Regions from separate parts of the Nocardia sp. NPDC046473 genome, predicted to be linked through region 2. Evidence: riboswitches for the same ligand, from Rfam matches in the RefSeq annotation. Region 2 holds a riboswitch; the other holds the start of a gene.
What was found. A riboswitch is a leader RNA that binds a small molecule or an ion and turns the genes downstream of it on or off. The one in region 2 is predicted to bind cobalamin.
Positions count from the first base shown of each region.

Region 1: another riboswitch for cobalamin. It lies ahead of ABZ942_RS06625 (CbtB-domain containing protein); the one in region 2 lies ahead of metE (5-methyltetrahydropteroyltriglutamate--homocysteine S-methyltransferase).

Region 1 is NZ_JBEYZJ010000002.1:228,533-244,417, forward strand. Features, by position in the region: gene ispF (2-C-methyl-D-erythritol 2,4-cyclodiphosphate synthase) at 10-477, opposite strand; gene ispD (2-C-methyl-D-erythritol 4-phosphate cytidylyltransferase) at 480-1,205, opposite strand; gene carD (RNA polymerase-binding transcription factor CarD) at 1,208-1,696, opposite strand; gene ABZ942_RS06590 (hypothetical protein) at 2,142-2,855, shown strand; gene radA (DNA repair protein RadA) at 2,953-4,365, shown strand; gene ABZ942_RS06600 (hypothetical protein) at 4,391-5,080, opposite strand; gene ABZ942_RS06605 (carbonic anhydrase) at 5,203-5,826, opposite strand; gene ABZ942_RS06610 (A/G-specific adenine glycosylase) at 5,917-6,807, shown strand; gene ABZ942_RS06615 (alpha/beta hydrolase) at 6,804-7,550, opposite strand; gene mhuD (mycobilin-forming heme oxygenase MhuD) at 7,644-7,958, shown strand; cobalamin riboswitch at 8,025-8,192, shown strand; gene ABZ942_RS06625 (CbtB-domain containing protein) at 8,221-8,415, shown strand; gene ABZ942_RS06630 (CbtA family protein) at 8,406-9,203, shown strand; gene ABZ942_RS06635 (hypothetical protein) at 9,239-9,730, shown strand; gene ABZ942_RS06640 (OsmC family peroxiredoxin) at 9,816-10,256, opposite strand; gene ABZ942_RS06645 (multidrug efflux SMR transporter) at 10,449-10,769, opposite strand; gene ABZ942_RS06650 (NAD(P)H-dependent oxidoreductase) at 10,771-11,418, opposite strand; gene ABZ942_RS06655 (helix-turn-helix domain-containing protein) at 11,562-12,155, shown strand; gene ABZ942_RS06660 (ABC transporter permease) at 12,206-13,057, opposite strand; gene ABZ942_RS06665 (ABC transporter ATP-binding protein) at 13,054-13,956, opposite strand; gene ABZ942_RS06670 (histidine kinase) at 14,105-15,562, shown strand; gene ABZ942_RS06675 (response regulator transcription factor) at 15,571-15,885, shown strand, end outside.
Region 2 is NZ_JBEYZJ010000001.1:491,981-507,865, reverse strand. Features, by position in the region: gene ABZ942_RS02395 (dihydrofolate reductase family protein) at 1-408, opposite strand, end outside; gene mutM (bifunctional DNA-formamidopyrimidine glycosylase/DNA-(apurinic or apyrimidinic site) lyase) at 473-1,333, opposite strand; gene rnc (ribonuclease III) at 1,336-2,049, opposite strand; gene rpmF (50S ribosomal protein L32) at 2,149-2,331, opposite strand; gene ABZ942_RS02375 (DUF177 domain-containing protein) at 2,334-3,002, opposite strand; gene ABZ942_RS02370 (DivIVA domain-containing protein) at 3,164-3,910, opposite strand; gene ABZ942_RS02365 (GtrA family protein) at 4,333-4,797, shown strand; gene coaD (pantetheine-phosphate adenylyltransferase) at 4,868-5,353, opposite strand; gene rsmD (16S rRNA (guanine(966)-N(2))-methyltransferase RsmD) at 5,413-5,964, opposite strand; gene ABZ942_RS02350 (pyruvate carboxylase) at 5,961-9,359, opposite strand; gene ABZ942_RS02345 (glycosyltransferase family A protein) at 9,475-10,347, opposite strand; cobalamin riboswitch at 10,649-10,789, shown strand; gene metE (5-methyltetrahydropteroyltriglutamate--homocysteine S-methyltransferase) at 10,963-13,230, shown strand; gene ABZ942_RS02335 (TetR/AcrR family transcriptional regulator) at 13,341-13,910, shown strand; gene ABZ942_RS02330 (hypothetical protein) at 13,907-14,437, shown strand; gene ABZ942_RS02325 (SgcJ/EcaC family oxidoreductase) at 14,751-15,128, opposite strand; gene ABZ942_RS02320 (DUF1737 domain-containing protein) at 15,265-15,438, shown strand; gene ABZ942_RS02315 (short-chain fatty acyl-CoA regulator family protein) at 15,608-15,885, shown strand, end outside.

The sequences.
Region 1 (15,885 bases), on a different contig from region 2:
GGAGCTGGGTCAGCGACAGGCTTGTAGCAGAGCGGTCGCCATGGCGGCAATGCCTTCGCCGCGACCGGTGAGTCCGAGGCCATCGGTGGTGGTGCCGGAAACCGAAACCGGGGCGCCGAGCAGCTCGCCGAGCAGTTGCTGGGCCTCGTCGCGGCGCGGGCCGATCTTGGGCCGATTGCCGATCACCTGGACCGCCGCGTTGACGATCTCGAAGCCCGCCTCGCCGAGCAGCCTGCGCACTTCCTTCAGCATGGCGGCGCCGGAGACGCCGGCCCATTCCGGGCGGTCGGTGCCGAAGACCGAGCCGAGGTCGCCGAGTCCGGCCGCGGACAGCAGTGCGTCGCAGAGTGCGTGGGCGGCGACGTCACCGTCGGAGTGTCCGGCGCAGCCGTCGTCGCCGTCGAAGAGCAGTCCGGCCATCCAGCATGGGCGGCCCGGTTCGATGGGGTGCACGTCGCTGCCGATGCCGACTCGCATGTTCACTGAGCCACCGCCCGGCGTAGGTCCGCGCCGTCGAGCACCGCGTGTGCGAGCAGCAAATCGAGCGGGGTGGTGATCTTGAAAGCCAGCGGATCGCCAGGGATCGTGCGCACCTGGGTGCCGAGCAGTTCGACCAGGCCGGCGTCGTCGGTGGCTTGCACACCCTCGGACAGGTAGGCCGAGCGCAGCAGTTCGCCCGCGAAGCCTTGCGGGGTTTGGATGGCGCGCAGTTGCGCGCGGTCCGGCGTGCCGGTGACCGCGCCCGCCGCGTCGACGGACTTGATGGTGTCGGCGACCGGAAGCGCGGGGACCACCGCGAGGTGGCCGGCGCGCAACTCGGCGGCGACCCGGGCGATGAGCTCGGGCGGGGTGAGGGCGCGCGCGGCATCGTGCACGAGGTAGTAGGCGGCCTCGGGTGCGGCGGCGAGGCCTGCCCGCACCGAGTCGATGCGTTCGGCGCCGCCGACGACCACGTGTACCGAATCCGAGGGCGGCAGCAGGGCAACGGCGCTCTCGACGAATTCGGCGGGAACCATAACGATGATCCGGTCGACCGCTCCGGAGGCGATCAGGCCTTCGACGGCGAGTCGGACCATAGGGCTGCCGCCGACCGGGACGAACGCCTTGGGCGTGGCTTCACCCAGGCGGACGCCGCGACCGGCGGCAGGCACCAAAGCAACGACGGTTCCGTCGGTGAGACGAGCACCGTTGTCGAGTTTGTTCACGGTCAGGAAGCCGCGGCGAGGACCTCGTCCAGCAGCGTCTCGGCCTTGCCGTCATCGGTCCCCTCGGCGAGCGCGAGCTCACCGACGAGGATCTGACGGGCCTTGGCGAGCATCCGCTTCTCACCGGCGGACAGGCCGCGATCCTGCTCTCGACGCCACAGGTCGCGGACGACCTCGGCCACCTTGTTCACATCGCCGGAGGCGAGCTTCTCCAGGTTGGCCTTGTAACGGCGGGACCAGTTGGTCGGCTCCTCCGTGTGCGGCGCGCGCAGAACCTGGAAGACTCGATCGAGACCCTCCTGGCCGACGACATCACGTACGCCGACGTATTCAGCGTTCTCTGCGGGAACCCGAACAGTCAGATCGCCTTGGGCGACCTTCAGGACCAGATACTCTTTTTGCTCACCCTTGATGGTGCGAGTCTCGATAGCTTCGATCAGCGCCGCTCCGTGGTGGGGGTAAACGACGGTGTCTCCGACCTTAAAAATCATGTGTCCCGTGCCCCTTTCGATGTTCACAGTTTAACATGCGACTCGGTAACGGCGCGATCAACTGTGCAGGTCAGGGCCACAACGAGGCAGCGGTGGGGCTTGACAACGACCGCCCGGTGTGCATTATGTTGTGCCAGAACGGGTTACCTCCCCGCACTGTCCCCGAACCGGCCCCCCGACCCGAGCAGGCAGCGCGTGCGCGATCCGTCGATGCTCGACCAAACTGTTACCAACGATGTGAGTGTCCGCTCCCCGCACCACCGACCGACACGCGCGAGTTCCGCGAGCGCCGTTCGCGGCCCGTCTCAGGGGCCGCGAACACGCAGCGCCGCAGGCGCCGCCGATCAGACACAGCCCCGGCTCCCGGTCCGCGACGGGAACTACTACGCTGCCTAGTTATTACTCTCCCTTGCGGAGTGACCCGGTCGACATGGAGGGACAACCCGTGACTGCCCTGAAAGCTGTGACCGCCCTGAAGAAGGCGCGACGTCGCATGGTGCCGGTTGCCGCACTCGCCGCAGGTGCGGCGATCGCGCTCGCCGGCTGTAGCTCGGGCCAGATCTCGCAGACCGCGGACCAGGTCGCCGCGATCAATGGCAACCACGCCGACGTCGGCAAGATCGCGCTGCGCAACGTGCACATCGTCTTCCCCGCCCAGGGCACCGAGTACAACAACACCAAGGGCGGCAAGGCGGTCATCGCGCTGTCGATCATCAACAACAGCCCGTCGGTGCCCGACGAGCTGACCAGCCTCACCACCGATCTCGGCACCGTGAAGATCACCCCGGCGACGGGCAAGACGACGGTCGAGCTGGCTCCGCAGCAAACTGTGGTCGCGGCCACCAAGCCGGTCAAGGCCGCGACACCCGCGGGCGACGCGCACGGCGCGGCGCCGACCGCTGCGGCCGCGCCGACCTCGGCCAAGCCCGACCATGCCGATGTTGCCGAGGCGACCACGGATCCCGAGGCGCGCCCGATCCTGATCGAGATCACCGGCCTGACCAAGGACATCACGCCGGGCCTCACCTACAACGTGGCGTTCAACTTCAAGCAGAACGGCACCGTGCAGGTCCAGGTGCCAGTCGACGCGGGTGCCACCGAGCGGCACGAGTCAGACAAGTCCGGCGCAGCCGAGGCAGAGCACACCGGCGGACACTGACCGTATAGCCCCCTTACGGAGACGGCTGCCACACCCGACGGGTGCGGCAGCCGTTCTTATCCGACATGTTGTCGGAGGCGGTACGTAAGGTGCGCGTGTGGCAAAGACCAGGTCGATCTTCCGGTGCTCCGCCTGCACGCACGAGGTCGCCAAGTGGGTGGGTAAGTGCCCCGACTGCGGCGCGTGGGGCACCGTCGACGAGGTAGCCGTCGCGGCGACCGGTGCGGGCGCCCCGGCCAGGCGCGCGATGCTGCCGAGCACCGCCGCCGCGCCGATCTCCAGCATCGACTCCCAGATCACCAGGGCGAAGCCGACCGGAGTCAGTGAGCTCGACCGGGTGCTCGGCGGCGGCGTTGTCCCCGGCTCGGTGGTGCTGCTGTCCGGCGAGCCCGGCGTCGGCAAGTCGACGCTACTGCTCGAGGTCGCACACCGCTGGGCCCGGCAGCACGACGCCAAATCGCTCTACGTCACCGCGGAGGAATCCGCGGGACAGGTGCGGCTGCGCGCCGACCGGACCGGCGCCGTGCACGAAAGGGTGTATCTGGCTGCGGAATCCGACCTTTCGATCGTGCTCGGGCACGTCGAGCAGGTGCAACCGACGCTGCTGGTCGTCGACTCGGTGCAGACCATGCTGGCGCCCGAGGTGGACGGCGTGATCGGCGGCGTCACCCAGGTGCGCGCGGTGACCTCCGCGCTGACCTCGCTGGCCAAGGCGAGCGGGATCGCGGTGCTACTGGTCGGGCACGTCACCAAGGACGGCAATGTCGCGGGCCCGCGCACGCTGGAACACCTCGTCGACGTGGTGCTGCAGTTCGAGGGCGACAAGAACTCATCGCTGCGCATGGTGCGCGGCATCAAGAACCGCTTCGGCAGCGCCGACGAGGTCGGCTGTTTCGAGCTGCACGAGGACGGCATCGCCTGCGTGGACGACCCGTCCGGACTGTTCCTGCACCACCGCACCGATTCGGTGCCCGGCACCGCCGTCACGGTGGCGATGGACGGCAAGCGCCCGCTCGTCGCCGAGGTGCAGGGCCTGACGGTGGAGACCGAGATCCCGAATCCGCGCCGCGCGGTCAGCGGCCTGGACTACAACCGGGTCGCGATGGTGCTCGCCGTGCTGCAGAGCCGCGGCAAGGTGTTCGTCGGCAAGTCCGACGTGTACGCCGCGACGGTGGGCGGCATGCGGCTGCTGGAGCCGGCCGCCGACCTGGCCATCACGCTCGCCATCGCCAGCGCCAATTCCGAGGTGGCGATTCCGGCGGGCTGGGTGATTCTCGGCGAGGTCGGCCTGGCCGGGGAGGTACGCAAGGTGACCGGACTCGAACGCAGGCTGGCCGAGGCCGAGCGGCTCGGCTTCACCACCGCGCTGGTGCCGCCCGGCTACGCCCCGCTCAAGCGCGGTGGCATGAAGATCCACGAGGTGGCCGACGTGCGCTCGGCCATCCGCATCACCGGCACCCGCAAGCGGCGCGCGCCGCAGGAGGCGAAGGAAGTGGCACCCGATTTCTAACGGGCCCAACCGAATCCGGAGTCGCTCAGGCGGGCGTCAGATTGAACGGTTCCGGCGAGCTGTGCAGCGAACCGAACTGCGCGATCACCTGGTACGCCCCGGCGGGCACCGGCACCCGCTCGCCGACGCAGCCCTGCTGCGAGGTGGTGCCGGACCAGCGCACCGTGAACAGCGCCTGCTCACCGGGTTTCAGGTTCCGCTGGTTCGACTCGTCGACGGGCGAACAGTCCGAGCTCGTCCAGAAGCGGCGCTGGCCGTCCAGCGAGAGCACCGACGCCTGGATCTGCGCCAGGTTCATGTCGCGCTGGCACTGCGCGCTGGAGATGTTGGTGATGACGATCCGGAAGTTCGGCTGCTCGCCGACCCGATAGGTCGGCTGGTCCACACTGATCTTGATCGCCAGCGACTGATCGGGGCACTGCCCCGGGCCCGCGGCCGGTTCATTCGACGCGGACGGGGAAACGCTCGATGTCGCCGCCGCGCCGGATTCGCTTGGTCCCGCGGCTTTTGTCGTCGTGGCATCGGCAGGCTTGCTCGGCGTCGTGGACGACGAACCGGCCACGACGGGCTTGGTGTCACCGGGCGAGTCGCCGCCGCGGGACACCGTCAGCACGAGCCAGATGACCAGCGCCAGCGCGACGACCAGTGCGCCGATCGCCAATGCGCGACGACGCCAATAGATCTCCGGTGGCAGCGGTCCATTCGGTTCCAGCACGCCTCAACGGTAAGGGCACGACCGGGCACGATGACTCATGCGCACGGCGTGTCGATCCGGATCAGGCGATCGTGGCGATGGAATTCCGGCCCGCACGCTGGGCAAACGGCGACGACTCCGGCTCAGGCGAGCTCGCCGATGTTGCCGACGACACGCTGCAACTTCACCTGTCCTTCGGCGAGCTTGTATGTGACACAGGCGATCGCGCATTCGCCGGTCGCCACCCGCTGGGAGATGATCATCGACCGCTGCATGAGCAGCCTGCTGGTCTCGACGACGTGCCTGGCCTCCATCTCGTCGACGGTGGACAGACCCTCCCGGCGGCCGATCAGAATGGAAGGCGTGACCCGCTCGACCACGCTGCGGATGAATCCGCCAGGCACCTCGCCGCCGTCCAGCGCGTCGATGGTGGCCTTCACCGCGCCGCAGCTGTCGTGCCCGAGCACCACGATCAGCGGAACGTTGAGCACCTGCACGCCGTACTCGATCGAGCCGAGCACCGAGCTGTCCACGACGTGGCCCGCGGTGCGCACCACGAACATGTCGCCCAGGCCCTGGTCGAAGATCAACTCGGCGGCGACCCGGGAGTCACCGCAGCCGAAGAGGATCGCGGACGGGTGTTGGCCACTAACGAGCTTGGCTCGGTCGGAGGCGCCCTGGCTAGGATGCTGCAGCGCACCGGAGACGAAACGGTCGTTGCCTTCGCGCAAAGACTTCCAGGCACTGACCGGATTTGAATCAGGCATACCGACCATTGTGCACAAGGCTTGGGTTACCAGCGAGTTCGTTTGGTTACGGGTCGGCAAATACCAGCTGGCGGCAGTAGGACAGGAACCGTGAGGAAAGCACCGAACACCATCGATGCCGACGTGTTGCTCGACTGGTACGAGGAGACCGCGCGCGACCTACCGTGGCGTCGCCGCGAGGTCACCGCGTGGCAGATCCTGATGAGCGAGATCATGCTGCAGCAGACGCCGGTGGTCCGGGTCGAGCCGATCTGGCGGGAGTGGGTGGCGCGCTGGCCGGTGCCGTCGGCGATGGCGGCCTCCTCGCAGGCCGAGGTGCTGCGCGCGTGGGGCAAGCTCGGTTATCCACGCCGGGCGCTGCGGCTGCACGAATGCGCGCGGGTGCTGGCCGCGGAGCATGGTGACGAGGTGCCGACCGACGTGGACGTGCTGCTCGGCCTGCCCGGCATCGGGGCGTACACGGCGCGAGCGGTCGCGTGTTTCGCGTACGGGCAACGGGTTCCGGTGGTGGACACCAACGTTCGCCGAGTCGTCGCGCGCGCGGTGCACGGTCGCGCGGAGGCGGGCAATCCGTCGTCGCGTGATCTGCCGGAGACGGAAGCTCTACTGCCGCAACAGATCGATCGGGCGGCGGTGTTCTCGGCCGCGTTGATGGAGCTCGGTGCGACAGTGTGCACGGCACGCACACCGGACTGTTCACGCTGCCCGTTGCCGAGTTGCGCGTGGGTCGCCGCGGGCCGTCCCATCTCCGAAATCGTCCGTCGCACACAGAAATACGAGGGCACCGATCGCCAAGCGCGCGGTAGGTTGCTCGACGTCCTTCGCGGCGCGACGGGCCCGGTGGAGCGGGTGAGTCTGGATCTGGCCTGGCCGCGCGACCCCGGTCAGCGAGCCCGGGCCCTGGACTCGCTACTGGTCGACGGGCTGATCGAGCAAACCGGCGACGGCCTGTTCGCCCTCGCCGGTGAAGGCGGCAACTAGGCGTTCAGCACGCGGCGGAGGAAGCGCTCGACGGCGGCGCGGTACTGGTCGGGTTGGTCGTCGTGCACGAGATGTGCTGCGCCTGCGACGAGTACGTGCTCGGCGTCGGGATGCGCCGCGGCCATCTGACGCATCTGACCGGGCGGCGTGATGGTGTGCTCCCCCTCGAGTAAGAGCGCGGGCACCCGGATGGCGTGCCACTGCGGCCAGAAGTCGCGACTACCCCACTCCTCGGAGATATCGCGGAACGTCGCGACCGACCCGTGCAGCCGGTATCCGTGCGGGCCGTGCTCGAACGAGTTGAGGAAGTACCGCCCGGCGACCGGCCCGAAGTACCTCAGCACCGCATTCGCATCCGGAAACGGTTGCGGCCACGCCTCGATCATCGCCGCCCAGTCGGCCGCGGTCCGGCCGGTGAAATCCGGGGCGATGTCCTCGACCACCAGCGCGCGCACCCGATCGGGATAGGTCGCGGCGAACACCCAGCCGTGCAGCGCGCCCATCGAATGCCCGATCACCACCATCGGTTCGGTGATGCCCGCGGTCGCGGCGGCCAGATCGGCGACGAAGGCCTCGGTGGTCAGCTCGTCCGGCGCGGGCCTGCCGTGCCCGGCGGCGTCGAAGGTGTAGACGTGGCCGTAGTCGCGCAGCCAGTCCAGCTGATCGTGCCAGGTCCTGGCACTGCCCATCAATCCGTGCAGCAGCAGGATCGGCACACCCGCTCCACCTTCGTCGTGCAACACCCCGCTGATTCTGCCCGGCGCGCCCCCGCCGTGCGCGGTACCCCCGATATGGCCCATACCGGGCGGACGCTCGCGGGTCGTATTGTCGAGCCCATGGCTGTTGTGAAGATCAACGCGATCGAGGTTCCCGAGGGCGCGGGCCCCGAGTTGGAGAAGCGGTTCGCCCACCGTGCGCACGCGGTCGAGGGCTCGCCGGGCTTCCTCGGCTTCCAGCTGCTCCGGCCGGTCGCCGGTGACAAGCGGTACTTCGTTGTCACCCAGTGGGATTCGGAAGAAGCGTTCGCGGCGTGGCGGGACGGGCCTGCGCGCGAGGCGCATGCGGGCGAGCGGCAGAAGCCGGTCTCCACGGGCGCGTCGCTGCTGGAATTCGAGGTCGTCATCGACGTGGCCGCCAAGCCCGCCGACTGAGCTGTCGAGCAATGCCGGGCGGACCGACCTGCCCGGCGACTCGCCCGACCTCAGGGCACAACCCCCCTGTTCGTATTGACGGCGGGTGCCTCCAGGTGTCACAGTTCGAATGACAAAACGCGAGGGTGATGCGGTAATCCGGTGAAATTCCGGAGCGGTCGCGCCACTGTATTCCATGCACCGAGCCCCTGGGTGCCGGACAGCCAGACACCGGCTCCTTCGCAACCCATTCGACGGGACGCGCATCCCTAGGAGGACTCGCATGGCAATCGCGCATTCGCCGAGCCGGGCAACCGATTCACTGGCCACTGTGCTCGTCACAGTTGGTGTCGTTCTACTGGCACTGCTCACGCTGTACCTGGTCGGCTTCGATCAGGGCGTCATCTCGCGCAGCGGGATGTACCTGCATGAGCTGATGCACGACGGACGTCACCTGCTGGGGCTTCCGTGCCATTGATCGGTTCCCTCAGGACCCTGCTGTTGCGCGGCCTGTTGGCCGGTCTCATCGCGGGCCTGCTGGCGGCCTCGGTCGGCTTCTTCATCGGCGAACCGAAGGTCGACGCCGCCATCGCCATCGAAGAGGCCGGTAGCGCGGCCGCCGCGGATCATCCGCACGGCACCGAAGCGGAAACGACCAACGGGCATTCGCACGGTGACGAAGAAGAACCGCTGGTCAGCCGCACCGGCCAGAAGGCGGGACAGTTCCTCGCGCTCGGCCTGGCCGGTCTCGCGCTCGGCGCCATCTTCGCCTCCGTCGCCCACTTCGCCCGCCGCTACACCACGCTGTCCGGGCCGAAGCTCGCGCTCGGGATCGGTCTCGGCGGCTGGGCCGCGATCGTGGCGGTGCCGTTCTTCAAGTACCCGGCGAACCCACCTGCGGTCGGTGATCCGGAGACGATCAATCAGCGGACCCTGCTCTGGGTGGCCGCCGTGCTGCTCGGCCTGGTGGCCGTCGGCGCGAGCGTGTACGTCTACAAGTTGCTGCGCGGTCAGCTGAGCACGTTGCGACTGATCGGCGGCCTGGCCGCGTTCGTCCTCGTCACGGCGGCGGGCTACATCCTGCTGCCGGGCATCAACGAGGTGAAGGCGAACTTCCCGGCCACGCTGCTGTGGCAGTTCCGGGCGTCCTCGCTGGCCGAGACCGCGACGCTATGGGCCTGCCTGGCCCTCGGCTTCGCCGCGCTCAGCGAATTCGCCACGCGCAGTGATACTCCGGTACGAGAGTCGATCGCTACCGCGGGCTGATCCGCATCCGGAAGACGAGGGGCAGTGTCGGTGTCATGACCGGCACCGCCCTTTCCTTTTTGCCCGCGCCGCTGCATTCGGGCGCACCAGCACAACCACCGCGCGCCGTCCTCGTCGCGTTCGTCGCCCTCGTCGTCGCCCTGCTCGCCGGTGTCGCCGAGGCGATCGAGCAGACCGCGCTGCTACTGGAGCGCGACGAGATCGACCTAGCGGGCTTGGCGACCGGACTCGCCGTGCGACTGGGGATCTACCTGGTCGTGCTCGTCGTCGCCATCCGAATGACGCACGGCGCGCGCTGGGCGCGCGTCCTGCTGACCTTCGGCATCGGCGTGATCGGCCTGCTCTCGCTGATCATCGAACCGCTGGCGGCGCTGCTGTCGGCGGACAAGTTCGGCGACCTCTTCGCCGGCATCACCATCGAATCCGCGGTGATCGGCCTGTTCCGCACCGTTCACATCGTCGCGGTCCTGATCGCCATCCCCGCGATGTACCGCCCGAGCGCCCGCCGTTACTTTCGCCGAGCCTGACCCTTGGCACACGAAATCGGTTGTCACACAAAACTGCCCGGTTCACACACCATAGTGCGCGAACCGGGCAGTCGGCTGTGCCGAGTTAGACGAGGGCCGCGTCGAGGAGGATGTGGTCGACGCCGGCGAGGGCCTTGCTGACCGGGCAGCCCGCCTTGGCGGCCTCGGCCGCGGCGGCGAAGCCGTCCGCGTCGAGGCCGGAGACCTTGCCGCGCACGGTCAGCTTGATGCCGCTGATCCGAAAGCCACCGGCCGGGTCCGGGCCGAGGGTCACGTCGGCGCTGACGTCCAGGCTCTCCGGCGTCCCGCCCGCATTACCGATCTGTGCCGAGAGCGCCATCGCGTAGCAGGACGAGTGCGCCGCCGCGATCAGCTCCTCCGGGCTGGTGGTGCCGTCGGCGTCCTCGGCGGAACGCTTCGGGAACGACACGTCGTACTTGCCGACGCCCGAGCTGGCCAGCTCGACCTGCCCCGACCCCTCCTGCAGAGTGCCCGTCCAGGCAGTACGCGCGGTACGTGTTGGCATCACGGTCCTTTCAGTTCCGCCTCTCCGCGAATTCAGGCCAGATTCGAGTGCCGCGGCTCTTGCGTCGGCGGCCGGCGGTGAGGGCGGTCGTCACGTTACCCGGTACCCGGCGAGTTACCCATGTACACGCGAGATCAGTTGCCGCAGAGGCATTTTAGAAACATCGAAGCTGGCCGCAGGTACGCCAGCAGGTCATTCGGGATTGGTGACCCTGGCCAGCACGATGCCGCCGATGATCAGCGAGAGGGCGAACACCCGGCCCGCGCTGAGCGGATCCTTGTTGAACACGATGCCGAGGCCGATGGCGCCGACCGCGCCGATCCCGGTGAAGATCGCGTACGCGGTACCGACCGGCAGCGTCTGCATGGCCCTGGACAGCAGGTACACCGCGGTGACGCCGAGGACGAAGCAGATCACGGTCGGCACCAGGCGGGTGAAGTTCTCCGTCGGTTTGATGCTCTGCGACCAGACGATCTCGACCAGGCCCGCGAGGCCGAGGACGACCCAGTTCATGTCAGTACTCCTTAGCGAGATTGCGTGCGGTCTCGAGGGCGAGCGCGTACGACTCGTCGTGCTTGCCGCGCAGGTGTGCCAGCGCGGGATCCTGGCGGGCATTGGCCAGTTCGGCATTGATGAAAACCGTGTCCTGGACGGCGAAGTGGCCCGCGAAGAAGTCGCGCAGGAACCGCTCCTGGTAGTCGAACGCGGCCTTCGGCGCACCGGGTGAGTAGGCGCCGCCGCGGGCAGTCGCGACGACGAAACGGCGGTGGCCCAGTGACATTCGCGGGAACGTCACCTGATCCAGCCACGCTTTGAGGGCGGCCGGAATCGAGTAGTTGTACATCGGGGTGCCGATCAGGATGACGTCCGCGGCAAGCACCTCGGCCAGCAGCGGTTCGATGATCGCCCACGCCGCCGCCTGCTCGGGCGTGCGCACCAGCTCACTGAGCCGATCCACATCAGTGCTGCTCTGCGCGAGTACCGCGTCGCACAGCTCGGTCCACGCCGCATCGATGAACGGAATCGGTTCGGCCGCCAGATCTCGGTAGCGATACCCGCCATCAGGGTTAGCGGCGCGCCACACATCGGCGAAGACAGCACTCAACTCACGACTGATCGAGCTGGTACGGGCGCTCGCATCCAGGTGCAACAACGTGCTCATAACTAGACCTCACTCTGTATTTCCGCATCGCCGGACCGACAATCAGTCCAACTGGACGTTGTGTCCACTTAGTCCCGAATCCGAGAGTATCGACAAATGGACATTGTGTCCACTTATTCCGGAACTCAGGTACAGTCAGCGACATGACCAGGCACACGGATCTGCTCAGCGGGCGAGCGGCCGCCCCGCCGGAGCGCGCGGACGCGGCGCGCAACCGGGCCAAGGTGCTCGCCGCGGCCGCCGAACTGTTCGCCACCCGCGACCCGCGGACCGTGACGATGGACGACATCGCCAAGGCGGCAGGCGTCGGCCGCGGCACGCTGTATCGCCGCTACCCGGACACGAATTCGATCGCCGTCGCATTGCTCGACGAACACGAGCGGGCGCTGCAGGAGCAGCTGATCGGCGGCGCACCGCCGCTGGGCCCCGGTGCGCCGCCCGCGGCCCGACTGGCCGCGTTCTACGCCGCGATGGTCGAATTGCTGGACGCACACGCGGATTTGGTGCTCGGCGCGGAGATCGGTGGGGCGCGATTCGCGACGGGCTCGTACGGGTTCTGGTCCGCCCACGTGCGAGCCCTGTTGCTGGCGGGCAAGATTCGCGAGCCGGACGCACTCATCGATGCACTGCTCGCGCCATTGGGAGCCGAGGTTTACCAGCAGCAACGCAGTCGAGGCTTGACCTCGGCGCAGATCGCCGACGCCCTCGGCAGGCTCGCCCACGCTGTGCTCGACTGATCCGCGAAAGCCGTTGGTGGTTGTCCACCAACGGCTTTCACACCAGTAGCTCACACCAGATCGCGCCTGCGCATCAACCACATGGTGCCCACCACAAAGAGCGCGATGTAGATCCCCAGCATGATCAGCGATTCGGTCCGCGACAGGATGTCGAGCACACCGGGCGTCCCCGCACCGACCGTCCGCATCGCCCCCGCCATCGAACCGGCGGCGGTGCCGGGCAGGTGATCGGTGATAACCGCGATCGGCGAAAAGATCGACGCCACCCCGCGCAACAGGTTCTCCACCACCAGCACCCACACCAGACCGAGGCCGACGGCCATTGCCGGACCACGAGCGACGCTGCCGATCAGCGCGCCCGCCAACGTCCACATACCGAGAATCGCGATGCCCGTGAGGATTCCGAGCAACGACTGCTGCACCGACGGCAACGCGAGCGCCTGCGACTGAGTCGCACCGATCAGCGCCGCCACCCCGGTATCGATGACGAAAGCGGTGAGCACCAGCCCGACGACCACGACGAACAGGCTCACCAGCACCCCGCCGACCACGCTGATCCGCGACGGCCCCTGGGTGAACACGGTTTTCCAAGTACCCCAGCCATATCCGCTGCCGGTGGTCAGCGCGCCGAGCACCAGCATCAGCGCGCCGCCGAACATCGCCATGCCCTGGGTGAACACCTCCGGCACCGCGGCGGGCAGCATCTGGTGCAGCAGCGCGTCTTTCGGCAGACCGTTCGACATCCGGCCCGACTCGCCCGAGGTGTAGGCGAGATAGTTGAACAGGTAGGCGAAGGTGAGGTTCAGCAGAATCCAGGTCCCCAGGAGGATCCAGAACGCGGGCCACTTCCGCAGCCGCAGCGCCTCCGCCTTCGTGCTCGCCAACAGGTCTTTCACCGTCATTTCGCCACTTCCAACTGAGTCATTTCGAAAAACACTTCCTCCAAGGACTTTTCGTCGATCCGCAGTTCCAGCAGATCGGCGCCTGCCGCGATGACCGCCCGCGCCACCGCGGGCGCAGTGCCGTTGCCCGCCTCGATCCGAATGCCGCTCGAAGTCAGCATCGCGGCACGCTCACCGACCACCTCACGCACCGCCGGAAACGCCACCTCCAACGGTTCGGCCCGCAGCAAAAGCGATGAGGCGCCACGTAATTCGGCGACGGTCGACTCGACGAGCAGCTTGCCCCGCGAGATCACGCCGACCCGATCACAGATCTCCTGCACCTCGCTGAGCATGTGGCTCGACAGCAGCACGGTGTGCCCGTCGGCGGCGAGAGTGGTGATCAGCTCCCGCATTTCGGCCATGCCCTGCGGATCGAGACCGTTCGTCGGCTCGTCCAGAATGAGCAGGTCGGGCCTGCCGAGCAGCGCCGCACCGACACCGAGACGCTGCTTCATGCCGAGGGAGTAGGTGCGGAACTTGTCGTCGGCCCGGTCGACCAGGCCGACCCGGTCCAAAGCCTCCTCGACCTCGACGCTGCCGATACCGCGGTATTTCGCGAGCACCCGCAGGTTGTCTCGACCGGAAAGGTAGGGGTAGAAACCGGGCCCCTCGATGAGAACGCCGATCCGGCGGACCACCGCGGGATCACCCGGCACCTGCCCGGCCACCGTCGCGGCGCCGTCGCTCGGCCGGATGAGTCCGACCAACATCCGCAGCGTGGTCGTCTTGCCCGCCCCGTTCGGACCGAGGAACCCGTAGATCTCCCCGGCCGCGACACTCATGCTCACGCCGTCGACAGCGGCATGCGCCCCATAGCGTTTGGTCAACCCTCGGGTGACCACGATCGAATCTGTCATGCACCGAGAATCCGCCGCTACCAGGTGCACCACATCCGTCGCGCGGCGACGGTCGGCATACGTAAAGCGCACTACGCTCCTGCCTTACCTGAGCAATACGTAGCGAGGCGGACGCCGATCTGCAGCGAAGCCGAATAGGCTGCTGTGGGTGAGGGCAGGGATAACGAGCCAGGGCTCGCTGGGCTGGGATTGGGGTGTGGCGCTTGTCGTTGCCGCGCTCCAAATCGTCGGCGGCACGTTCGCGAATATGAGGATGGGCGAGAATTCTCTCGACATCCTCGGTTACCTGCTACTACTCGCCGGTCCGGTGGCGTTGATCTGGCGGCGGTCCCGGCCGATCCCGGTGCTGCTCGTCGCGCTCGGCGCGTGCGCCGCCTACCTGGCGCTCGGCTACGGCTACGGGCCGATCTTCGTCTCGTTGGTCATCGCGTTCCTGACCGCCGCGAGCACCGGATCACGCTGGTGGACTTACCCACTCGTGCCGGTCGGCTACCTCGTACTGGTCTGGCCGGTGCCCGAACTGTTCGGGCGCGGCGCCAATGTGTGGCAGATCTTCGCGCTGATGGCCTGGCTTGCCGTGCTGCTGTGCGTGGTGGAAGGGCTCCGACAGCGCACCGCGGTGCTGGTGGCGCGCAGGCAGCGGGCCGAGGCCGCGCGCCGCGACGAGGAGGCGCAGCGGGAACGGCGGGCCAGCGAGGAGCGCCTCGCCATCGCCCGCGAGCTGCACGACGTACTGGCGCACAGTCTTTCGCTGATCAACGTGCAATCCTCGGTGGCGCTCGAGCTGTTCGACAAGAAGCCGGAGCAGGCCGCCAGCGCGCTGGACGCGATCAAGACGGCCAGCCGGGACGCACTCGCGGAAGTGCACACGCTGCTGCACTCGCTCCGCACCGGCGGCACCGTCGCGGGCGAATCCGACGGCGACGAGGACGAATTCATCGACGTCGAGCGCAGCGTGCCGAGCCGGCGTCGTCCGCGCGGCTGGAGCGGGCGCAATTCCACTGGGACCGAACGTGTTCCGGCCGACGAGGCGGAATTGAGCAGGGCCGCTACCGAATCCGCCGAGGCCGAGGCGCGTCCGGTGGCGCCGCGAAACCCCGCGCCGAGCATCACCGAGCTGGATACCCTGCTCCAGCGCGCCCGCGCGGCCGGATTGTCGGTGAGTACCAAGGTCATCGGCGAACCGCAGCAGTTGCCGAGCGTGATCGACGTGGCGGCCGCACGGATCATCCAGGAGTCGCTGACCAATGTGGTGCGGCATGCGCCGGGCGCGGAGGCCACGGTGACGGTGCGCTACGCGGCGCAATCGGTCGATATCACCGTCGACAACGCCCGCCCCACCGCACCGGCGACGCGGTCGGGCACCAGCGGCGGCAACGGCATCATCGGCATGCGGGAACGCACCCACGCGCTCGGCGGCGCACTCACCGCGGGCCCGCGCCCGAGCGGCGGCTTCCGGGTCGCGGCGCGACTGCCGCTGCGGCCGATGGCACCGAGCGAACGCACGCCGCCGAGTCGATCCGACGACGCGCCCCGGCCCGACAACGTGCGGCCGATCCGGCCCGGCGACAAGGCGCAGCAGTCCAGCGCGCACGGGCCGCAGTAGGAGGCGTGGTGGCGATACGGGTCCTGGTGGCCGACGATCAGGCGCTGGTACGCGGCGGTTTCGTCGCGCTGCTGGCGGCGCAGGACGGCATCGAGGTGGTCGGCGAGGCGGACAACGGCGAACAGGCCGTGCGGATGACCCGCAGCCTCCGCCCGGACGTAGTGCTGATGGACATCAGGATGCCGATCCTGGACGGCCTCGCCGCCACCAGGATGATCGCCGAGGACACCGAGCTGGCCGCGGTACGGGTGGTCGTGCTGACCACTTTCGAGCTCGACGAATACGTCTTCGAGGCGATGCGCGCGGGCGCGACGGGGTTCCTG
Region 2 (15,885 bases):
TTCCTGCGCCAGCTCACCACCGCCGCAGAGCCAGATCCCGAGACCGTTGTCGCGCTTGAGTTCTCGCACCTTCGCCAGCGGGTCGGCGGCGATCAGCTCGACGTCGGGATCGGGGTTCTCCGGCAGCGTGGTGGACACCACGTACTGCTTCAGATGCGCGTACGGGCTCGACGTGCCGGTGCGCACGCCGAAGTCGTGCGTCTTGCGGCCCATCAGCACGGTGTCGAAGTAGCGGTTGCGCTTGTCGATGCCGATCGACTCGCGCACCTTGGTCGGCAGCGTCTCCGGATATTGCGCGGTGATCGCAGGCCCATGGTCGCCACCGACCGGGAAGAAATCGACCGATCCGTCCTCGGTGGCGATGTATCCGTCGATGGTCGACGCTACGTAATACGTGAGCTTGCGCATGTTTCCTTCCTCCACGGCCGGACCGACTTCCCGAACCGCCTACTAGAAAGGTAGCTCGCGTCCGCTAACGAGGGCGAGGCTTCGGCTGGCACCGCGGGCAAGAATACGAGGAACGATTCATGAACTTTTCCCGCTGGATCGGGGCGCCGCAGCGACGGCACGGCTCGTCCTCGCGGCCGTAGACGGCGAGCGAGCGTTCGAAGTAACCGGATTCGCCGTTGACGTTCACGTACAGCGCGTCGAATGACGTGCCACCGGCCGTGAGCGCCTCCCCCATGACCGCGCCGACATCGTCGAGCAATCCACGGATGGCAGGGCGGGACAACCCGGAGGCGAGGCGGGCGCCGTGCAGCTTTGCGCGCCACAGGGATTCGTCGGCGTAGATGTTGCCGATGCCGGAGATGACGCTCTGATCGAGCAGCACGCGTTTGATCTCGGTCTGCTTGGCGCGCACCGCGGCGACCACGGATTCGGCGTCGAAGAGCGGATCCAGTGGGTCGCGGGCGATGTGCGCGACGGGTTCGGGCACCCGGGTGCCGTTCACCTCGACCAGCGGGGCGAGCGCCCAGCCGCCGAAGGTGCGTTGGTCGACGAAGCGCAGTTGTGTGCCGTCGCCGAGGGTGGCCCGGATGTGCGCGTGCTTCTCCAGCGGTGCGTCGGCGGGTTGCACGAGCATCTGCCCGCTCATGCCGAGATGCACGACGAGCGCGGTATCCGGCTCGTCGAAGGTGAGCCAGAGATATTTGCCGCGCCGCTCGGCGGACTCGACCTTCAGGCCGGTCAGCCGCGCGGCGAGATCGGCGGCGCCCTCCAGGTGGCGGCGCACCGAGCGGGGATGGGTGATCGCGACCGATTCGATGACGCGACCGACCACGTGCTCGGCGACGCCGCGCCGGACGACCTCTACCTCGGGAAGTTCTGGCACGATCAGGATTCGGCGGTCAGCGCCTGGTAGGCGGTGCCCGCGGCCTTCTGCTCGGCTTCCTTCTTCGAGCGACCGACGCCCTGCCCGTAGGCCCGGCCGCCGACCACGGTGGTCGCGGTGAATTCCTTGTCGTGATCGGGACCGGTCGAGGTGATCTCGTAGCTGGGCACGCCGAGACCGCGTTCGGCGGTGAGTTCCTGCAGGCTGGTCTTCCAGTCGAGGCCGGCCCCCATCCGGGGACCGCGCTCGAGCAGGTCGGCGAACAAACGCAGCACCACCTCACGCGCGACGTCGATGCCGTGCTCCAGGTGCACCGCACCGAGCAGCGACTCCATGCCGTCGGCAAGGATGCTCGGCTTGTCCCGGCCGCCGGTGAGCTCTTCGCCCTTGCCGAGCAACAGGTGTACGCCGAGACCGCCCTCGCCGAGCTGACGCGCCACCTCGGCGAGCGCGTGCATATTGACCACGCTCGCGCGCAGCTTGGCCAGTTCGCCCTCGGACTTGTCCGGGTGCTCGTGGTAAAGCCGCTCGGTGATGCTCAGACCGAGGACCGAGTCGCCGAGAAATTCCAGGCGCTCGTTGGTCGGCAGGCCGCCGTTCTCATATGCGTACGACCGGTGCGTCAGCGCCAGGCGCAGCAGATCCGGCTGCACCTCGACGCCGAGCGCCGCGAGCAAGCTCGCGTGTCCACCGGACGAGTCGGGTTCGTCGGTCACAGCTGCACCTCGCCAGCGCTCGGTTCCGCCGCGACCGGCGGTGCTGCGTCTTCGGTTCCTTCGCTGCGCTCAGTCACGTCTATACGACAGGTTGAACTGTTAGACAGCTGCTGTGACCTGACGGCCCTTGTACGTGCCGCAGGAGGGGCACGCGATGTGCGGCAGGGTCTTCTCGCCGCAGGCGCGGTTCGGGCAGGTGATCAGGGTCGGCGCGGTGGCCTTCCACTGGCTGCGCCGCGACCTGGTGTTGGAACGGGACATCCGGCGCTTGGGAACGGCCACGACTACTTCTCCTCTGTCATATTGCTTGCCATTTCGGCTGACTGGTCTGCTGCTGTGGCCGCACCCTGGTCGGGGCTGCCGTTGCCGGGCGATGCAGTGGCGAATTTCGCCAGCCCGGCCCAGCGAGGGTCAAGTATCTCATGCGAGTGCTCGGATCCCGCAATCGCCATCCGGACGCCACATTCCGCGCACAGTCCGGCGCAGTCGGGCGAGCACAGCGGCTGCAGCGGAAGCTCGATGCCGATCGCGTCGATGATCACCGGTTCGAGGTCGATGGTGTCGTCGATCATGCGGTAGGCATCGTCGTCGTCGGTGGTCTGCTCGGTGGTGCTGTCCGGGTAGGCGAACAGCTCGGTGAGGTGCAGGTTCACCTTGTCGGTGAACGGCTCGAGGCAGCGCGAGCACTCACCCTCGATCGGCGCGGCCACCGTTCCGGTGACCAGCACGCCCTCGGACACCGCCTGCAGCCGCAGGTCGAGCTCGATCTCGGCACCGACCGGCACACCGACCAGGTCGAGGCCGATGCGGTCGACGGTGGTGATCGTGCGCTGGAGTTCACGCATCGTCCCGGCCCGGCGGCCGAGACTGCGGACGTCCAGCACGAAGGCCGCGTCGGGCTCTCGGCGCGTGGCCGAGCTCTGACGCGGAGCGGAACTGGAACCGGCGGACATCACGAACTCACTTCACTTTCGAGGGGATGGGCAACCACACCACGATACGCGAGGGTTCGCATCGACCCAAATGCAGCAGCCGCACGCTCCGTGACCTCCGGCACCGGGAATCGCACCGCGAAACGCGGGCGCGAAATCAAGGAGCGTGCGGCTGGCTGGGGTTAGCGGCGGTAGTCGGCGGCGTAGTCGGGGGCGCCCGCGCCGGAGCGGAGTTGGTGGCGGCCGCGGCCGACGGCGCGCAGGGTATTGCTCAGGGTCTCCTCGAAGTCGGCCAGCTTGGAGTCGACGTAGACGTCGCATTCCTCGCGCATCCGATCGGACTCGCTGTGCGCGGCGTCGATCACCCGGGCAGATTCGGCGTGCGCGGCCCGCACCACCTCGGTCTGTGCGACCAGGCGGTCCCGCTCGGCCTCGCCCTCGGCGACCGATCGATCGTAGGAAGCCTTGCCCGCGTCGATCATTCGCTCGGATTCCAGCCGGGCCCGGCCGGTGACGGCCTCGAATTCGGCGTTGCCGTCGGCGACGACCCGGTCGGCCTCGGCCTGGGCGGTGTTGACGAGGTGGTCGGCGTGCGCGCTCGCCTCGGCGACCATGCGGTCGGCGTGCGCCTTGGCGTCGGCGAGGATGCGGTCGGCCTCCTCGCGGGCCGAGCCGATGGTGTGACCGGCCTGCTCGTTGGCGCTGGTCACCGTGATCTCGGCGGCCGAGCGGGCATCCGAGACGATCTTGTCTCTGATGTCGAGCACGTCCTGGGCATCGTCGAGCTCGCCCGGCAGTGCGTCACGCACGTCGTCGAGCAGTTCCAGCACGTCGCCGCGCGGCACGATGCAGCTGCGGGTCGGCGGGATGCCACGCGCCTCCTCGACGATGGCGACCAGCTCGTCGAGGGCTTCGAATACGCGGTACATGCTGACTACCCCACTCTCCTACGACTCAATGGCGAACTGTCCGCCGAGCCCCAGTGTGCCCCTCATCACGGCCTGTGCCGAGTCACCCTCCGGTGTGTCGTCACAGTGTCTTGTACGCCACACAAATCAAGTGGAGGATCTCCCTCCACTTCGTGTTATCGTCAATAGGAAGATCGACAAGGTCTTCATCCCGAGCGCGGCCCCCACCGGGACTGCGGGATTGAGGAAGCCAGAGGGAAGGGCTACCCGGTCCGCCGAGTGTTGACAGATTCCGACTGAACGAGCGGGACCTATCAAGAGTCGGCGGGAAGGAAGCGATCACCGTCGCTGTTGTCCGCACCGAAGGCTTGAGTTCGATCGGAAACGCCATGACTGTTCTGGATCTACAGAGATCGGCAGGAGTTAGCACCACCAGCTACTTCATGCCGTGGGTAGGCCCGTACCCGGTGCTGAAGACCGTGCCGATGTCGGTCCGGTTCGAGCAGTTGATGGCCTACCTGCGCGGCGACCGCGCCTTCGCCCAGCTGATCCGGTTCGCGCTGGTCGGTGGGTCCAGCAATATCGCCTACGTGCTGCTGTTCTTCGCCATGCACGGCATCGGCCCGCTGATGGCCAACGTGGTCGGCTCGATCGTCAGCACCGTGATCGCGAACGAGCTGCACCGCCAGCTCACCTTCCACGCCAGCGGCCGCGTCGGCTGGTTCACCGCACAGTGGGAAGGCGGCGGCCTGGCACTGGTCGGCCTCGCCATCACCACCGCGGGACTGGCGGCGCTGGATGTCTGGGCCCCGACCATCGGCGGCGCCGCGGAGGCAACGGCCATCCTAGGCATCACCGCAGTCGTCGGCGGCATGCGCTTCTTGGCCCTGCGCGGTTTGGTCTTCTGAATCTCGTCGAGTGAGGGGAATCAGCCCCGGTCCCAAAGCTTTTGGGACCGGGGCTGATTTGCGCTCGGGACTAGCTCTGGCGTTCGGCCAGGCGGGCGAGCAGGCGCTTGTGCACGGACGGGGGCAGCATGTCGGTGACGTCGCCACCGAAGGTCGCCACCTCCTTGACCAGCGAGCTGGACAGGAAGCTGAAGGCCGGGTTGGAGGCGATGAAGAAGGTCTCGACACCGGAGAGCTTCTTGTTCATCTGGGCCATCTGCAGCTCGTAGCCGAAGTCGGTCGCGTCGCGCAGACCCTTCACGATGGCCGTGACGCCCTGCTCCTTGGCGAAGTCCACCAGCAGGCCGTACCACGACTCCACTCGGACGTTGGGCAGGTGGGCGGTCGACTCGCGCAGCATCTCGATGCGCTCGTCGATGCTGAACATGCCCTGCTTGTTCTTGTTGATCGAGACGGTGACGACGACCTCGTCGAACTGAGCCGCTGCCCGCGCGAAGACGTCGATGTGTCCGTTGGTCACCGGGTCGAAGGACCCGGGGCACAGTGCTCCTGCCATGGTCAGACGCTATCGTGCGGGCGGGTCACGCGGCACGGAGGGTGCTCGAAACCACACGGTCAGTCGAAAGTCGCCATCTCGATGCGTGTTTCGCCGTACTTGCGCGGCTTCATCGCCGAATAGCCCGCAGGCCATTCGATTTCCGGCGATCGGCGTGCCCGCTCGACGACGACGAGGGCGTCCGGACGGAGCCAACCATCGGCCAGCGTCCGCAAGTCATCGAGTACCGCGTCGATCTCGACCGCGTAGGGCGGATCGGACAGGACCAGGTCGAATTCGCCTGCGCCGCCCAGTGCCAGCACACTCGCCACGGTCGCGACGCGCAGCTCCGCGCCGGGCAGCCCGACATCGGCGATGTTGCCGCGGACGACCTCGGCGGCCTTGCGATCGGCTTCGACGAGCAGTGCGTGGGCGGCGCCGCGGGACAACGCCTCCAAGCCGAGCGCGCCCGAGCCCGCGTACAGGTCGAGCACCCGGATGCCATCGAAGTCGATCCGCGCGTCGAGCGCGCTGAACACGGCTTCCCGGACCCGGTCCGAGGTCGGACGGGTCCCGGCGGGCGGCACCCGCAGCCGCCGCCCGCCTGCCGTTCCGGCGACGATCCGGGTCATTCGGACTCGCGCACGGCGAGCTCGATCAACAGGTCGCCGCCCTCGACCTGCTGCACCTGGCCGATCGCGACCCGGCCGACGGTGCCCGCCCGCGGCGCGGTGATCGCGGCCTCCATCTTCATCGCCTCGATGGTGCCGACGGTATCGCCCGCGGCGATCGAATCGCCCTCGGACACGGCCAAGGTCACCACGCCGGCGAACGGTGCGGCGATGTGACCGGCGTTGCCCTTGTCCGCCTTCTCCGCGGCGGGGATGTCGCTGGCGATGGAACGGTCGCGGACGGCGACGGGACGCAGCTGGCCGTTGAGGATGCACATGACCGTGCGCATGCCGCGCTCGTCGGGCTCGGAGATGGCTTCGAGGCCGATGAGCAGGACAACGCCCGGTTCGAGTTGGACGCGGTGTTCCTCGCCGTGGCGCAGGCCGTAGAAGAACTGGTTCGCCGACAGGCCCATGGTGTCGCCGTACTTCTCGCGGTGGGCGTTGAATTCGGCGGTGGGCGCGGGGAACAGCAGTCGGTTCAGGGTGGCGCGGCGTTCGGCGGAGGTGCCTGCCAAGCCTGCCTCGTCGGCTGCGGTGAGCGGCGTCTCCGGCTTGGCCGCACCGCGTCCGGCCAGTGCGCGGCTGCGGAAGGGTTCGGGCCAGCCACCGGCCGGCGTGCCGAGTTCGCCACGCAGGAAACCGATTACCGAGTCGGGGATGTCGTAGCGGCCCGGGTCGGCGGCGAAGTCTTCGATGTCGACGCCGGTGCCGACCAGGGCGAGCGCGAGGTCGCCGACGACCTTGGAGGACGGGGTAACCTTGATCAGGCGGCCCAGGAGTCGGTCTGCGGCAGCGTATTTCGCTTCGACTTCCTCGAACCGGTCACCCAGGCCCAGTGCGATGGCCTGCTGGCGCAGGTTCGAGAGTTGGCCGCCGGGGATCTCGTGCGTGTAGACGCGTCCGGTCGGGGCCGGGAGCCCGGACTCGAAGGGCTTGTACACCTTTCGCAGCGCTTCCCAGTACGGCTCGAGGTCGCAGACGTTCTGCAGGTTCAGTCCGGTGTCGTGCTCGCTGTGCGCCGCGGCGGCGACGATCGCGGAAAGCGCAGGCTGGCTGGTGGTTCCGGCCATCGCGGCACTCGCACCGTCGACAGCGTCGGCACCGGCCTGCCAGGCGGCCAGATAGGTCGCCAACTGCCCGCCGGGGGTGTCGTGGGTGTGCACGTGGACCGGGAGGTCGAAGTTGCTGCGCAACGCGGTTACCAGAGTGGCGGCGGCGGGGGCGCGCAGCAGCCCGGCCATGTCCTTGATCGCCAGGATGTGCGCGCCGGCGTCGACCATCTGCTCGGCGAGCTTGAGGTAATAGTCCAGGGTGTAGAGGGTTTCGTCCGGGTTGGACAGGTCCCCGGTGTAGCTCATCGCGACTTCGGCGATGGCGGTACCGGTTTCCCGCACCGCATCGATCGCCGGGCGCATCTGATCAACGTTGTTGAGCGCGTCGAAGATCCGGAAAATATCGATACCGGTCGCGGTGGCCTCGGACACGAACGCCCGCGTCACCTGCTCCGGATACGGCGTGTAGCCCACGGTATTGCGGCCACGCAGCAGCATCTGCAGACAGATGTTCGGCACGGCCGCGCGCAAGGCCGCCAACCGCTCCCACGGGTCCTCGTACAGAAAGCGCAGCGCCACATCGTAAGTCGCCCCGCCCCACGCCTCGATCGACAGCAGTTCGGGAGTCAGTCGGGCCACGTGCCCGGCGACACCGAGCAGGCCGTTGGTGCGCACGCGAGTGGCCAGCAGGGACTGGTGCGCGTCCCGGAAGGTGGTATCGGTGACGCCGACTGCCTGCTGCGCGCGCAACGCCTGCGCGAAACCCTCGGGCCCCAGCTGCAACAGCCGCTGCCGAGAGCCGTCCGGCGGCGGCACCGACAGATCGATCGCGGGCAGCTTGTCGTGCGGATAGACCTTCGTCGGCCGCTCGCCGTGCGGCTTGTTCACCGTGACGTCGGCCAGATAGGTCAGGATCTTGGTGCCGCGATCCGCCGACCCACGTTGGTTGAGCAGCTCCGGACGCTCATCGATGAAGGACGTGGTGACCCGCCCCGCCTTGAAGTCCGGGTCGTCCAGCACCGCGAGCAGGAACGGAATGTTGGTGGTAACGCCACGAATTCGGAACTCGGCGAGCGCCCGCTGCGCCCGTGCGACCGCCGCGCCGAAGTCGCGGCCGCGGCAGGTGAGCTTCACCAGCATCGAGTCGAAGTAGGCGCCGATCTCCGCGCCGAGGTTGGCGCCGCCGTCGAGCCGGATGCCCGCACCGCCCGGCGTGCGGTAGGCGGTGATGCGGCCGGTGTCGGGCCGGAAGCCGTTGTTCGGGTCCTCGGTGGTGATCCGGCACTGCATCGCGGCACCGCGGATGCTGACCGTCTCCTGACTGAGCCCGAGCTGTTCAAGGGTCTCCCCCGCCGCGATCCGCAGCTGCGACTGCACCAGGTCGACGTCGGTGATCTCCTCGGTCACCGTGTGCTCGACCTGAATACGCGGGTTCATCTCGATGAAGACGTGCTTGCCGCGCTCGTCGAGCAGGAACTCGACGGTGCCCGCGCAGCTGTAGCCGATCTCCTTGGCGAAGGCCACCGCGTCGGCGCAAATGCGGTCGCGCAGTTCGGGATCCAGGTTCGGCGCGGGCGCGAGCTCGATCACCTTCTGGTGCCTGCGCTGCACCGAGCAGTCGCGTTCGAACAGGTGCATCACGTTGCCGTGCTGGTCGGCCAGGATCTGCACCTCGATGTGGCGCGGGTTCACCACGGCCTGCTCGAGGAACACGGTCGGATCGCCGAAGGCCGACTCGGCCTCGCGCGACGCGGCCTCGATGGACTCGCGCAGGTGCTCGGCATCGGCCACCCGGCGCATGCCGCGCCCGCCGCCGCCGGCCACCGCCTTGACGAAGATCGGGTAGTCCAGCTCCTGCGACGCGGCGAGCAGCTCGTCCACGTCCGCGGACGGCGCGCTGGAGCGCAGCACCGGCAGCCCTGCGGCCTTGGCGGCGGCGATGGCCCTGGCCTTGTTACCCGCCAGCTCGAGCACCTCGGCGGACGGGCCGATGAAGGTGATGCCCTCGCGTGCGCAGGCCGCGGCCAGGTCCGGATTCTCGGACAGGAAGCCGTAGCCGGGGTAGACGGCGTCGGCGCCGGCCGACTTGGCCGCGTCGACAATGGCGTCGATCGACAGATACGCCCGGACCGGGTGACCCTGTTCACCGATCTGGTAGGACTCGGCCGCCTTCATCCGATGGACCGAATTGCGGTCCTCGTACGGGAAGACCGCTACCGTCCCCACGCCGAGCTCGTAGGCCGCGCGGAAGGCCCTGATGGCGATCTCGCCGCGGTTGGCAACCAGAACTTTCGTGAACATCCGCCTAAGGTACCCGGACTCCGCCTCCTCACAGACACGGAAGGGGGCTTCGCAAGCATCTTCACAACCCGGGCTAGCACCGTTGTGAAGATCCGAGCCCCGCGACGTCACATCGTCAGATCCAGTGCATCGTGCGATACCGGAACCCGCCCCGGAACTGACCTACGGCGAGGCCGATCATCAATCCGCGTTCTTCCGCGACTAATCCGCGAGTAAAGGGCAGCCGAATCATCCGTAACAAAACTTCAGGCAGATGAATTTCGGGTAAACCATTCTTTGGGAATTCGCCGTTCAGGCGCGCAAGGCCGAGGCCTCTGCTGCGGCCCTGTCGATAGCCGGGTCGAAAGCCATGGCGATACCGATAGGCGACCAGGGCCTCGGCCAGATAGCCGAGGCGGTATCCCTCCCGATGAGCCCGCCAGCCGAATTCGAGATCCTCGTTGGCGGTATAGCTGGCGTCCTGTCCGCCGAGCTTCCGATAGACCTCCGCGCGGCACGCCATGCTCGTGCCGACGATCACAGGAGCATAAACGCCGGGCGGCTGGAATTGGTCCGGTGCCGGGATGTTGGCGACCAGGCGCGGGTGGTCCGCGTTGAGCGAATCGCCTTCGATCGCAGAACAAGTCAGGTCGTAGCCCTCGTCCAGGAACTCGACCATGCGACTGACCCAGCTCGGGTACGCACGGTCGTCGTGATCACAGAACAGTAACACCTCGCCCGTGGCACTACCAGCCCCGACATTTCGGGCAAATGCGGCACCGGACCTGCCGGACGCGTCGACGTACTGGAGCTTCAGTCGATCCCGGACCTGGTGGTTTTCGATATGGATGCGCACGTCTACCGGTGAGCCGTTGTCGGCTATGACAACGTCGAATTCCCCCGGATAATCCTGACGCGTCAAGGCGTCCAGCTGTATATCGAGCAGATCACGGCCCTCGGCCGTCTCCACATATGTTGGAATGACGATCGATACCGACCGTTCAGTCACCACAAGCACTCCTGCTATCGAACCCCGCGCCGAAGCCTCCCCCAGAGGATGACAACTTTAGACATATTCCGGAAAGCTGGGCTACACCCGATTTCCGTGGGGTTCCTCACAGACTTGGACAAGCGACCAGACGATGCGGGTCAGCTGATCGAGAACGACCGCCGCGCCGCCCGGTCGCACCGCGCTCTCGTCCCGCGCCCTATGCTGGTGGGTGCAGCTGGTTCACCGCGCGCGTACGAGATGGAGCCCCGTCGTCGCGTTGCGGAGCCGAGTTCGGCCGCCCCGAAAGGGCGGACGGGCGAGAGGGAACCCGGTGGGAATCCGGGACTGTCCCGCAGCGGTAAGCAGGAACGAACGCCGTCACAAGCACTGGGCGCGATACCCGGGAAGCGACGGCCAGTAGGTCGGCCGACGAGGCCGGTGCCTGTGAGTCCGAAGACCTGCCAGCCGTGTCGGATACGCCGTATCCGACGGCCACCGCCTCGTGGATCTGGGCGCGCGGTCTACCAGTACTTGATGCGTCGGGGCTCTGTTCGTCGGATCTCCTGACGTGTCTCCCGGTAGCCGCGCAGCCCGCATGGCGTGGGCCCACGACACCAGCACTGGAGAGACAACGTGACTGTTGTAAATCAGACACCGTTCACCGCAACGGTTCTCGGGCTACCTAGGGTCGGACCGCGGCGTGAGCTCAAGCGGGCCACCGAGGCCTACTGGGCAGGCAAGATCGACGCCGCTCAGCTGCACACGGTCGCACGCGACCTGCGGCACGCCCAACTCGCCGAACTACAGGCGGCAGGCCTGGATTCGATCCCGGTGGGCACCTTCTCGTACTACGACCAGGTACTCGACACCGCCGTCCTGCTCGGCGCGCTGCCGCCGCGGGTGGCCGGGATCGCCGATCCGCTGGACCGCTACTTCGCCGCCGCGCGCGGCAACGACGTAGTCGAACCGCTGGAGATGACCAAGTGGTTCGACACCAATTACCACTACCTCGTGCCGGAAATCGACCAGGACACCGCGTTTTCGCTGAACCCGGCGAAGCTGCTCGACGAGGTGCGCGAGGCGCTCGCGCTCGGCGCGCCCGCTCGCCCCGTAGTGGTCGGTCCGATCACCTTCCTGAAGCTGGCCAAGGCCACCGATGGTGCGGCCCTGGACCGGCTCGCCGAACTCGTCCCGCTGTATCGCGAACTGCTCCGGCTGCTGGCCGAAGCGGGCATCGGCTGGGTGCAGATCGATGAGCCCGCGCTGGTCACCGACCTCACCGAGGCCGAAATCGAGCTGGTGCGAAGCACTTACACCGAGCTCACCGCTTCGGCCGAGCGACCGGCGATCCTGGTGGCGACCTACTTCGGGCACGCCGACGCGGCGCTGAACGCATTGGCGAGCACCGACATCGAGGGCGTCGCGCTCGACTTCACCTCCGGCACCAGCGTTTCCGACGTGGCCGGCGTTCCGGCGCTGGCGAGCAAGCTGCTGGTGGCCGGTGTGGTCGACGGACGCAACGTCTGGCGCGCGGATCTCGACGCCGTGCTCGCCACGCTGGGCACCCTGCTGGGTTCGGCTGCCTCGGTGGCGGTTTCGACCTCCTGCTCGCTGCTGCACGTGCCGTACACGCTGACTGCGGAGACCAAGCTGGACGAGCGGCTGCGGTCGTGGCTGGCCTTCGGCACCGAGAAGGTGGCCGAGGTTCGGCTGCTGGCGATCGCGCTGACCGAGGGCACCGACGCGATCGGCGCCGAATTGGCCGACACCCGTGCGGCATTGGCGGCGCGGCAGGCCGACACCCGGCTGCACGACCCGCAGGTGCGGGCCAGGCTGGCCGAGCTCGGCCCGGACGCGATCCGGCGCGCACCCGCCGAGGAGCGCCGCGCGCTGCAGCAGGAGCAGCTGCAACTGCCGCCGCTGCCGACCACCACCATCGGCTCGTACCCGCAGACCTCGGCGATCCGGTTGGCCAGGTCCGCGTTCAACAAGGGCGAGATCGCTGAGGCGGAGTACATCCGCCGGATGCGCGCCGAGGTCGCCGATGTCATTGCGCTGCAGGAGAAGTTGGGCCTCGACGTGCTGGTGCACGGCGAGCCGGAGCGCAACGACATGGTGCAGTACTTCGCCGAACAGCTCGACGGCTTCGCCGCCACCGAGCTCGGCTGGGTGCAGTCCTACGGTTCCCGCTGCGTGCGGCCGCCGATCCTGTTCGGCGATGTCAAGCGGCCGACGCCGATGACCGTCGACTGGATCAGCTACGCCCAGTCGCTCACCGCGAAGCCGGTCAAGGGCATGCTCACCGGGCCGGTCACCATCCTGGCCTGGTCGTTCGTCCGCGACGACCAGCCGCTCGGCGACTCGGCACGGCAGGTCGCGCTGGCGATCCGGGACGAAACGGTGGATCTGCAGGCCGCGGGCATCCGCGTCATCCAGGTCGACGAGCCCGCGCTGCGCGAGCTGCTGCCGCTGCGCAAGGCCGACCAGCAGGCCTACCTCGACTGGTCGGTGCAGTCGTTCCGACTGGCCACCTCCGGTGTTTCGGACGCCACCCAGGTGCACACCCACCTGTGCTACTCCGAGTTCGGCGAGGTGATCGACGCGATCGCCGGCCTGGACGCCGACGTGACCTCGATCGAGGCGGCACGCTCGCGGATGGAGGTGCTCGACGACCTCAACGCGGCGGGCTTCGACCTAGGCGTCGGGCCGGGCGTCTACGACATCCACTCGCCCCGGGTGCCCAGCGTCGAGGAGATCACCACCTCCTTGCGCGCGGCACTGAAAGCCGTTCCCGCCGAACGACTGTGGGTCAACCCCGACTGCGGGCTGAAGACCCGCGGCCAGGTCGAGGTAGCGGCGTCGCTGCGCAACATGGTCGCCGCCGCGACCGCCGTGCGCTGACCGGCTCGGCCGTTCGCTGACGTTCAGCCCCCTTCGCGTTTCCCGGAGGGGGCTGAACTGCGTCTCGCGCCCCTCTTGTTTATGACTGACCGGTCATTCATAATCATGACATGCCGAAGAAAGTCGACCGAGCAGGCCGTCGAGAGGAGATCCTCGATGCCGCGGTCCGTGTGTTCGCCCGCAAGGGCTTCGCCGCCTCCCGCATCGAGGACGTCGCCGCCGAGGCGGGTATCGCCAAGGGCAGCGTGTACCTGTACTTCGACAGCCGAGATGCGTTGCTGGTCGGCGTCTTCCAGAGTTACGCCGCGCGCTCGGAGCAGGTACTGACCGAGCTCGGCACCGGAGCGGCGCTGGACCGCCTGGCCGAACTCATCCGCGGGACGATCGAACTGCTCGCCGCCCACCCCGATCATGCGCGCGTCCTGCTGGATGTCTGGGCGGCCAACCCGCCACTCGATATGGCAGCGGTGTATCACGAATATCGCTCGGCCATAGCGGATCTGCTGCGGCAGGCACAGGCCGAGGGCGCCTTGCGGCCCGGCATCGATGAACAGCATGCCGCGGTCATCGTGGGGGCTATCGAGGGCTGCCTCATCCAGGCCTTGGTCGACCCGAACGTATCCCTGCTCGCCTTGGCCGAGCCGGTGGTGCAGATCTGCGTGACAGGAATCCGTCGATGACTCTCACGGATCGACTGATCGCCCCGAACGCCAGCGCAGGCGAGGTCACCGCCGGTTTCGGCGCCGCATTCCTCGGCGCCGCACTGGCCTTCGGCCTGGCGCGGCACGCGGATCTCGCGTGGCTCGGCAGCGCCGTGGTCACCTTCGTCGCCTTCGACCTGTTCGGCGGTGCGGTCGTCAACGCGACCGATTCGGCGAAGCGCTGGTACCACCGGCCGGGCCGGACCGCCCGGCACCACCTCGGCTTCGTCGCCATCCACATTCAGCCGTTCCTGCTCGCCCTGGTGGTCCCCGGATTCGGCTGGCTCACGGCGGCCACCATCTACAGTCTGGCCCTGGCCGGCGCGATACTCGTCACGACCGCCCCACGAGAGCTGCGCCGCCCCATCGCCTTCGGCACCACCGCCATCGCACTCACCATCGCCACCAGCATGCTCACTATCCCGCACGTGGTGGCCTGGTTCGCTCCCCTCTTGCTGATCAAATTGCTACTCGCACATCTGCTTCCGGAGGACGCCGCCCACTGACGGTCGGTGCCGCCGCCCCAGCAGGAGGCACCGACCCTGCGACTTACTCGGGTTCAGGCTCCGGTCGCAGCCCTTGCCGCCGCCGTGACGTGTATCGCTCGCACGGCTCTTCGGCCCGCTTGACCGGTTGCAGCCGCGACCTGGAACTCATCCCTCTTCGCCACGCCGTATGACACCCGGGACAACGATCCATCCCAACCCCTCCTTGCACCTAGTGAAACCACTCCAATGAATCGCCCCTATCCACCTTCGACGCGTGCGCTCGCGGTTCGGTTCCGACCAGTTGCCACGAATTTCCCAGGGCGGCAGTCGGTCAGCCCTCCAGGTTGAAGGCCTGGTTGATGGCCCCCATGTCGAAGTAGTCGCGCCAGGCGACGATGGCCCCGTCCGCCACCTCGAAGACGCCGGTGACCGGGAGCGGAATGGCCCTGCCCGCGGTGCGCAAGGTGTCGGTGCGTTCGTTCATCACCAAGTTGCCGGAAACGATCTGGTGATGGATGTCGAAGTCGACGCCGTCGAAGGTGGCCAGGAAGCCGGTGAGGAAGTCGCGGATGGCGGTGCGGCCGACCACCGGTTCCATCGGAATGTTGTGGTATACCGCATCTTCGGCGAAGAAGGCGGCGATGCGCTCCGGATCCGGGTCGGACCAGCTGCGGCACATATCGCGGACGAGTTCGTCGGGAGTCGGCATGGGCGGGCTCACTTTCTGCTGCCGGGCGGGCGAACCGCGTAGTGCGCGACGCCCTCTCGATTGAACCAAGCAATTGCTCGGTTCGGAAGCTTTTGCTCTTCCGGGCCGTCGGCCCCGCGCGCCCTAGGCTGGCGGCATGAACGACCGACCACCGCGTTACCGCTTGATCACCGGCGTCGATGACGCCGCGTTCTGCGAACGGATCAGCGAACTGCTCGAGCAGGGCTATCGACTGCACGGCTCCCCCGCCGTTACCTTCAACGGCACCACCGTGATCGCGGCACAGGCGGTGATCCGGGACGACGATTAGCAGGCACGTAGGATGTGTTTCTTCGCCACCCCGTCTGAGCTGAGCAGCGACCGCCCTTCGCACGCTACACAGCCTGGATATCGCGCAAAATACCTTGCAGCGGCATATTTCCAGATAAAAGAAGCTTGGAAATGCGATGATTGCGAAGACCCGGGACTACGATCTTTCCGTGCGGAAGATGTATGCGGGCGCGCGCCTTCGGCGGTTGCGCGAGGAACGCAGACTCACCCAGGCGGCGCTGGCCAAGTCGCTTGATCTGTCACCCAGCTATCTCAATCAGCTGGAACGTGATCAGCGGCCGCTCACCATCCCGGTGCTGCTGAAACTCAACTCCACCTTCGACCTCGACGTCCAGTTCTTCGCCGCGGACTCGGACGCGCGCCTCGTGTCCGACCTGCACGAGGTGCTCATCGACGCCGCGGGCGGGCACACCGCGCCGCTGACCGA